DNA from 4 places in the Denitraticella aggregata genome. Region 2 is predicted to be linked to each of the others. Evidence: predicted binding sites of a transcription regulator. Region 2 holds the regulator's gene; each other region holds the start of a gene.
The links. The regulator sigma-54, encoded in region 2, starts transcription at its own class of promoters, with help from an activator protein. The targets are predictions, from matches to a motif close to TGGCACGCTTNCTGCTNA.

Region 1 (2,178 bases), on a different contig from region 2:
GGAAGAAGAAGTCCGAAGCGTCGGAGTAGATCGAATCGCCGTGGAAGCCGTCTTCACGCTCGCCGAAGGCGGTCAGCGCGTCTGGGACCAGGTCGTCACCGCCGTCGATGCCGGACAGGAATATGCCGCCACCATACATGATCGCGTAGCCGACGATGAGATACATGATGCAGGAGATCGAGAACAGCGCGACGTTCTTGGTCAGGATCTCGACCGTGTTCTTGGAGCGGACTAGGCCGGCCTCGAGCATCGAGAAGCCGGCGGCCATCCACATCACCAGTGCGCCACACACCAGGAAGTAGAAGGTGTCCATCGCGTACTGCAGTTCGAACACGTTGCTCAGCACCGCGGCGCTGTGCTCCATCGCGGCGCCGGCCGCGGCGGCCGCTTCCATTGCGGTGTGCTCGTCGGCCAGAACCGGCGCGGCCAGGCCGACCGCCAGCGCCGCGAGCAGTGTTTTCAGTGTTTTACTCATGTTGTGGCTCCCTTAAAGTGCATCGACACCGGTTTCGCCGGTGCGGATGCGAACGACCTGCTCCAGTTCGAACACGAAGATCTTTCCGTCTCCAATCTTCCCGGTTGAGGCGGACTTCTCGATCGTTTCGATGACCTGATCGAGGATGTCGGCACGCACCGCCGCCTCGATCTTGACCTTGGGCAGGAAGTCCACGACGTACTCGGCGCCGCGGTACAGTTCGGTATGGCCCTTCTGGCGGCCGAAGCCCTTTACTTCGGTCACGGTGATGCCTTGCACGCCAATCGCCGACAGTGCTTCACGCACTTCGTCGAGCTTGAAGGGTTTGATGATTGCGGTGACGAGCTTCATGCGTTTCTCCTGTCATCGGCTGAGCTTGGAAAGCTGGGGCGGGTTTGCATCTGAATCTCCAGACGGTCGATATTGGACGATTCACGTTTAGCACGATCCATGCCAAGTCTGAAAAATTTATATAAAACAGAACTTTGAGCGAATTTCTGGATTCAATGCTGCGCCGCGGTGCCCTGATTTGACCGACGCCCTCCGTTCAATGCACCAAACTAGTGCGGCCAGTCCATCGGGACGCTCATTCCGCTCCGGGGTCGCGTGCTAAACTCGATCACTCACCCCGTCCCACGCTCGAACAAGGATCCCGACATGACTTCACCGCGTATCTTCGATGAACTCGGCAACAAGCTTTCCGAGCTGGCCGCCAGCAGTCCGGCTCGGGATATCGAGAAGAACGTCAAGGCATTGCTGGGCAGTGCGTTCGGCAAGCTCGATCTGGTGACCCGGGAGGAGTTCGACGTTCAGCGCGAGGTGCTCGCGCATGCGCGTCAGAAGCTGCACGAACTGGAGGACAGGGTCGCGCAGCTCGAGTCCGAACTCGCCCATGCGCGTGCGCAGGACGACGCAGAGTGAATCCGCGGCGTTCGATATGATGCTTATGGAATAGCGCAACGTCATCGCTCGGGGTTAAACTTGTCTCCCGTTGATCCAGGAGACAGGCATGTCACTCGCGTTGGTTCGCACCCGTGCGCTGTCCGGCCTCGATGCGCCGGAAGTCGTCGTCGAGGTTCACCTCGCCAACGGGCTGCCGGCCTTCAATCTGGTCGGCCTGCCGGATGCCGAGGTGCGCGAGGCGCGTGACCGCGTGCGCGCGGCCATCCAGACCTCGCAGTTCGAATTTCCGCAGCGCCGGATCACCGTCAATCTCGCGCCCGCCGACCTGCCCAAGGAAGGCGGGCGATTCGATCTGCCGATCGCGCTCGGCATTCTCGCCGCTTCCGGACAGATTCCGGCGAAGGCGCTCGATGCTTGCGAGTTTATCGGCGAACTGTCGCTGAACGGGGCACTGCGGCGGGTGCGCGGCGCCCTCGCGATGGCGCTTGCAGCCGCGCAAGCAGGGCGTGATCTGGTGCTTCCGTCCGAGAATGCCGACGAGGCGGCACTGGCGCAGCGCTCGCGCGTGCTGGCTGCCGATTGCCTGCTGCGCGTCTGTGCGCATCTGACCGGTCAGGGGCCGCTACAGCCGCATGTGAGCGCACCCGACCAGGGCTCGCAGCACGATATGCCGGACCTGACCGAGGTGAAGGGACAGTTGCTCGCACGGCGTGCGCTGGAGGTCGCGGCAGCCGGCGCGCATTCACTGCTGATGTTCGGACCGCCTGGAACCGGCAAGTCCATGCTCGCGCAACGCCTGC
Region 2 (2,178 bases):
TCCGCAACGAACAGGTCCGCCAGGTCTACCTCGGCGAGCACTTCCAACTGTGACTGCCGCTCGCGTCGCCTCATCATGAAACCCACGCTCCAGCTCAAGCTTTCACAGCACCTGACGCTGACACCGCAACTGCAGCAGTCGATCCGGCTGCTGCAGTTATCGACGCTCGAACTCAATCAGGAGATCGAGAAGTTCCTGCTCGAGAACCCGATGCTGGAACGCGAGGACGGTGACGAGTCCGCTCCAGGCCCGGCCCCGTCTGCGGGCACCACGAGCACCGGCGAGGGTGTGGATGGTCAGCGGGCGGGCGAGTCCGAGCAGGAACACGATGCAGCCAGCTTCGCGGATGACTCGGACTGGTCCACGTCCTCGGGTAGCAGCGCCAGCCGTGACGACGAAGACAACGACTTCCAGGACATCCAGGCAGCCGAGACCAGCCTCAGGGATCACCTCAACCAGCAGATCAGCATGTCGCCGCTGTCCGATCGGGACCGGGCGCTGGCGCGCTTCATCATCGAAGCGATCGACGACGACGGTTACCTGAATCAGACGCTCGAAGACTTGCTGGAATTGCTGTCACCCGAGCTCGAGGTCGACCTGGACGACCTCGCCATCGCGCTGCATCAGGTCCAGAGCCTCGAGCCGGCCGGCATCGGTGCGCGCAGCCCGCAGGAGTGTCTGAGCCTGCAACTTCGTGCGATGCCGGCCGACCCGAACCGGAATCTCGCGCAGATCATCGTCGAGCGCCATCTCGAACTGCTGGCCGAGCGCAATTTCGTTCGCCTGCGCAGGGTGATCGGTTGCAGCGAGGACGAACTGCGCGCGGCCCATGCGTTGATCTGCAGTCTGGACCCGCACCCCGGGGCGCAGTATTCGACGCAGGCGACCCGTTACGTCGTTCCGGACGTGGTGGTACGCAAATTGCGCGGCCAATGGGTCGTCAACCTCAACGCCGACGCGATGCCCCGCCTGCGGGTCAACGCGCTGTACGCCAGTATCCTGCAGCAGCATCGCGGCAGTGGCGGCGCGCTGACCGGACAGCTCCAGGAAGCACGCTGGCTGATCAAGAACGTGCAGCAGCGTTTCGACACGATTCTGCGCGTTTCGCAGGCGATTGTTGACCAGCAGCGCCAGTTCTTCGAATATGGAGACGTGGCGATGCGTCCGCTGACCTTGCGCGAGATCGCCGAACAACTCGAGCTCCACGAATCAACCATTTCGAGGGTCACCACGCAAAAGTTCTTGTCCACGCCGCGCGGCGTGTTCGAACTCAAGTATTTCTTCGGCAGTCACGTGGCCACCGATACCGGCGGCGCGGCCTCCTCCACGGCGATCCGGGCGCTGATTCGCCAGCTGATCGAGGCCGAGGACAAGAAAAAACCCGTGTCCGACTCGAAGATTGCCGAACTATTGGGCCAGCAGGGTATCGTGGTGGCGAGGCGGACCATAGCCAAGTATCGCGAGTCACTGAATATTCCGCCGGTCAGCCAGCGCAAGACGATCTGAAAACCAAGGAGCAATCATGAATCTCAACATCACCGGGCATCACGTCGAGGTCACTCCGGCCATCCGCGAATACGTCACGACCAAGCTCGACCGGGTCATCCGTCACTTCGACAACGTCACCAGCATCAACGTGATCCTCTCGGTGGAGAAACTGAAGCAGAAAGCGGAGGTGACCCTGCACGTGCGGGGCAAGGACCTCTTCGTGGAAAGTGACGATGTCGACATGTATGCCGCGATCGACGACATGACCGACAAACTCGATCGTCAGGTGATGAAATACAAGCAAAAGAATCAGGATCACGGCCACGATGCACTGAAGCACCAGGTTCCGGAAGTCTGACGCTGTCGCGAAACCGGGGACGCGAATCGCGGCCTCGTGACTGAAGAACTGGTACTTTCGTCGTAGGGTGTGTTTATAATCGCGCACGTTTCGTGCCAAACGCACCCTTCCATCATCTTTCACCGTAACGACTCCGGCGTCGCCGGGACCGTAAGGACATCCCTCAAAGATGAGCCTGATAGCAGACCTCCTGCCCGTCGCCAACGTCGTCATCGACCTCGAAGCCAGCAGCAAGAAGCGCGTTTTCGAGCAGGCCGGACTTATGTTCGAGAACAACCAGGGCATCGCGCGCGGCGACGTGTTCGATTCGCTGTTCTCGCGTGAGCGGCTCG
Region 3 (2,178 bases), on a different contig from region 2:
GCGGTGGTCGGATTCCTGATCCTGAACATGGGCATACGGCTGTGCTGGCAGGCCATGCGCGAACTGGTCGACACCGGCCTGGGCGAAGAAGAGGTCGAGAACATCCGCGAAACGATCCGTCAGACACCCGGAGTGATCGGACTGCACGACCTGCGCACGCGTCGCATGGCCGACCGCGTGCTGTGCGATGCGCACATACAGGTCGACCCCCGGCTCACCGTCTCCGAGGGTCACCGCATATCGGACAGCGTGTACTTCCGCATTCGGGCGGCGCACCCGGAGGTCCGTGACATCCTCGTGCATATCGATCCGGAGGACGATACCGACCTGCAGACACCCCCACCCGGCCCGCTGCCAGAGCGCAGTGACGTGCTGACCAGCGTGACCATGTTGCTGGGCGACGAAATCGAGCCGCTCCGACTGCAGCTTCACTATCTCGGCCTGCGCGTCGAAATCGAGTTGATGCTGTCGGACGCCGACTGGCATCGGATCGAGCCGAACGCACTCAAACAGCGAATGCGTGCGTTGCTCGATACACATCCGGAGTATCGCTCGATCACCTTTTTCGTGCGTCGCGCACCAGAATGATGCGCGCCACGATTGAAATGCATCATGATGGTGCAATGCCCATTGATCGAGACCGTCAGTCCGGTGGCGGACGCTGAAGAACCGGCGTATCGTCCGACCCCGTGACGCGTGCCTCGCGCGTGCCGGTACTGCCGGATGCGCCTTTGACGCGAACGTCCGCCTGCGGTGACCATTGAATACGCAGCTGGCACGGATGATGCTTTAAAGGGTCACCGGAAGTTACATCGTCAGCCCTTTTGCCACATCCCATCAGGAGTCAATATGAACTCACAAGAAGTCATGAAGATGATCCAGGAAAACGAAGTGCGTTTCGTGGATCTGCGCTTTACCGATACCCGCGGCAAGGAGCAACACGTGGGACTGCCGGTTTCGGCCTTCGAAGAAGAGCATTTCGAACATGGCCATCCGTTCGACGGCTCGTCGATCGCCGGCTGGAAGGGCATCCAGGCCTCCGACATGATCCTGCTGCCAGACCCCGGCACCGCCTACATCGACCCGTTCTACGACGAAACCACGCTGGTGCTGACCTGCGACGTGATCGAACCGTCCGACGGCAAGGGTTACGACCGTGATCCGCGCTCGATCGCCAACCGCGCCGAGGCCTACCTGAAGAGCACCGGCATCGGCGATACCGCGTTCTTCGGGCCGGAACCCGAGTTCTTCATCTTCGACTCGGTCGAGTGGTCAATCGACATGTCCGGCGTCTACAGCAAGATCATCTCCGAAGAAGCCGCGTGGTCGACCGCCGACAAGTTCGAAGGCGGCAACACTGGCCACCGTCCGCGGGTCAAGGGCGGCTACTTCCCGGTCCCGCCGGTCGATTCGCTGAACGACATCCGCGCCGCGATGGTGCTCGCACTCGAGTCCTGCGGCGTGCCGGTCGAGGTTCATCACCACGAAGTCGCGAACGCCGGTCAGTGCGAGATCGGCACCAAGTTCACCACACTGACCAAGCGTGCCGACTGGACCCAGTTGCTGAAATACATCGTGCACAACGTCGCGCACCAGTACGGCAAGACCGCGACCTTCATGCCCAAGCCGATCGTCGGCGACAACGGATCCGGCATGCACGTCCACCAGTCCATCTGGAAGGACGGCCAGAACCTGTTCGCGGGCAACGGCTATGCGGGCCTGTCCGAGACCGCGCTGTACTACATCGGCGGCATCATCAAGCATGCCCGCGCGCTGAATGCGATCACGAACCCGAGCACGAACTCGTACAAGCGTCTGGTCCCGCACTACGAGGCGCCGACCAAGCTGGCCTACTCGGCACGCAACCGCTCGGCGTCGATCCGGATCCCGTATGTCGCCAATCCCAAGGGTCGTCGTATCGAGTCCCGCTTCCCCGATCCGATGGCCAACCCGTATCTGTGCTTCGCCGCACTGATGATGGCCGGTCTGGACGGCATCCAGAACAAGATCCACCCGGGCGACCCGGCCGACAAGAATCTGTATGACCTGCCGCCGGAGGAAGACGCGCTGATCCCGACCGTATGCACCAGCCTGGACGAAGCGCTCGAGGCACTGGACGCCGACCGTGAGTTCCTGACCCGTGGGGGCGTGTTCTCGAACGACTTCATCGACGCCTAC
Region 4 (2,178 bases), on a different contig from region 2:
TACCCGATCCGGATCGGGGACCGGGTCACCATCGGCGCGAACGCGGTGGTGCTGTCCGACGTCGTCATCGGCGACGGCGCGATCGTCGCGACCAGCGCGCTGGTCGTGAAGGGTACGCGTATCGGGTCGGGCGAGGTGTGGGCCGGTGTGCCGGCGAGGCGGATCCGCGGAGGCGAGGGCTGATCCGCGCTTCGAACGTCCGTTCGCACTGCCGGTGCCATCGTGCATTCGTCCGTCGGCGAGGTCATAAAAAAGGGCCGCTTCCGCGGCCCTTTCGGATCTTGCAAGTAATTGCTCAAGCGGCAAGCGACTTGCGCCGACGCACGGCGAAACCGACACCGAGCAGGCCGAGACCGAGCAGGCTCAGCGTGGCGGGTTCGGGCACTGGCGTCGTGATGCTGCCGAGGCGCAGGTCGATGTCGAATGCTCCGCCGAGTGGCGCTCCGTCAATGCCCACATTCAAACGCAGTACCAAGGCGCCAAGGTTCGTGAAATCGACAGTCTGATTTTCGTCCTCGCCACCGCAAGTAATGTTGTTCACGCCAGTTGCAGGGTTGTCAGTTCCGCAGAGCGTCGCGTCGGTGAAGCCTGAGAACGGAATGAAGGTCGTCACGGGACCCGTACCCGTAGGTACTGACGTAGCCGCGAAATTGATCTTCGTCCAGTTGTCATCATCAGTGAATGCGATCACCTCGAAGTTCCAGTTGGCATCCGACGAAATGGTCTCGACGATGAATCCGTCGAGCAGACCGCCTCCGGTCAGATCGATACTACCCAGACCAGTGGTGTCATAGTTGCCGCCCCCAATGTAGGCAGTGGCCCCGTCCCACACGACTTCGCCAAAACCCTTCACCCCGGAGTCATTATTGAAGCTCAGAAGGCCATCGACCTCCATTGAGGTTCCGGCGCTCGAAGTAGCGCCGCTCTTTTCGACTACCTGTACGTGAAGATCGCGATATCCCCCGAGGATACTGTCATCCCCGGCGGCTCCGACTTGGCTGACGACAGAGGTGCCTTCGGTTGTCGACTTTATCTCGGTTTGTCCAGTGGTGAACAGATCAACCAAGAGTTCTGCACTTGCATTCGCGCTGACAGCCAGCAACCCCGCGGCGGCCAGTGACGTGATCAGTAGTTTCTTTTTCATGTCTTCATTCTCCTGTGATCGATGAAACATTTCAGGACCGATTCAGGAATCCAGCCGTGCTGCTCGCCGAACTCCGATCTTCTGCATTACCAAACCTTCAGAATCGCCCTCCATTCTACGGATAGCAACGACTGTGCCAGCTCTGTAAATATCTATAAAAGTCAGTTTGTTGAAGAACCTGAGGCGGGGTTCGTTCGATGAAAATCGGGAGAACTGTAAAAAAAACCGACAGTTGATTGCTCGAGATTGATCGGGCGGACGCGCGCTGCGTGATTGGCGATGTGGGGCGGCGCCACGCGCGGTGAAACGGTTGATCCTGTGGCTCCCGTCGTTCCTGGTGGCCAGGGCAGCGCGATGTTGCAGCGTGCGCGTCATGCGTTGCGCCCCTCGGGGAGTAGGAGCGTGCGCAGCCGAGTGGCCAGCAGCGTGGCCAGTGCATCGGCTGCGGGCCCGGCGCCGGTGGGGGCGGGGTCGGCCTGCAGCGCCTGAGCGTTGGCACGGTAAGGCGCGGTTGGGGGCAGTAGCGCCTCGATGGCCGAGCGCAGCCGCTCGGGGCTTGCGCGGTCGGCGCGGACCGTGAGGCCGCAGCCGGCGGTCTGGATCGCGCGCATGTTCAGGAACTGGTCCATGTTGGTCGGGATGCCGAGCACCGGCACGCCGGCGGCGAGCGCCTGGTTGGTGGTCGGGCTGCCGCCGTTGCACACGACCAGGCGCGCACGCGCGATCGCATCGCGGCCCGGCAGGAAGTCGTACAGACGGATGCGCGACCCGGCGGGCGGGGGCGGGACCGGGCGGCCGGCGGTGGTGACGACCACCGGACGGTCCTGGCGCGACAGCGCGTCGAACAGAGCGGACAGCACTTTGATGTTGCCGGAACTGCCCATCGACACGTAGATCAGGTCGCCTTCGTCCGGGAAATCGTCCGGCAGCCGGCCGGGCGGTGACCACGCGATCGGGCCGATGAAGGCCGCCCCGGCGTGCGGCCTGACCGCGGGGAACAGCGCGGCCGGGTTCGCGAACAGGCGCAGGTCGGC

Region 1: glnK (P-II family nitrogen regulator) is a predicted target of sigma-54. The motif match lies at 914-931, and genes of this name have one in related genera.
Region 3: glnA (type I glutamate--ammonia ligase) is a predicted target of sigma-54. The motif match lies at 774-791, and genes of this name have one in related genera.
Region 4: ACKVEX_RS06605 (PEP-CTERM sorting domain-containing protein) is a predicted target of sigma-54. The motif match lies at 1,266-1,283, and genes of this name have one in related genera.

Annotation. Positions count from the first base shown of each region.
Region 1 covers NZ_JBLLNL010000012.1:9,637-11,814, reverse strand. The annotation lists gene ACKVEX_RS13800 (ammonium transporter) at 1-475, opposite strand, end outside; gene glnK (P-II family nitrogen regulator) at 488-826, opposite strand; gene ACKVEX_RS13790 (accessory factor UbiK family protein) at 1,133-1,396, shown strand; gene ACKVEX_RS13785 (YifB family Mg chelatase-like AAA ATPase) at 1,485-2,178, shown strand, end outside.
Region 2 covers NZ_JBLLNL010000007.1:26,569-28,746, reverse strand. The annotation lists gene lptB (LPS export ABC transporter ATP-binding protein) at 1-53, shown strand, start outside; gene ACKVEX_RS09995 (RNA polymerase factor sigma-54) at 76-1,506, shown strand; gene hpf (ribosome hibernation-promoting factor, HPF/YfiA family) at 1,523-1,846, shown strand; gene ptsN (PTS IIA-like nitrogen regulatory protein PtsN) at 2,016-2,178, shown strand, end outside.
Region 3 covers NZ_JBLLNL010000003.1:281,348-283,525, forward strand. The annotation lists gene ACKVEX_RS06375 (cation diffusion facilitator family transporter) at 1-588, shown strand, start outside; gene glnA (type I glutamate--ammonia ligase) at 850-2,178, shown strand, end outside.
Region 4 covers NZ_JBLLNL010000004.1:29,286-31,463, forward strand. The annotation lists gene ACKVEX_RS06600 (acyltransferase) at 1-183, shown strand, start outside; gene ACKVEX_RS06605 (PEP-CTERM sorting domain-containing protein) at 296-1,144, opposite strand; gene ACKVEX_RS06610 (nucleotide disphospho-sugar-binding domain-containing protein) at 1,516-2,178, opposite strand, start outside.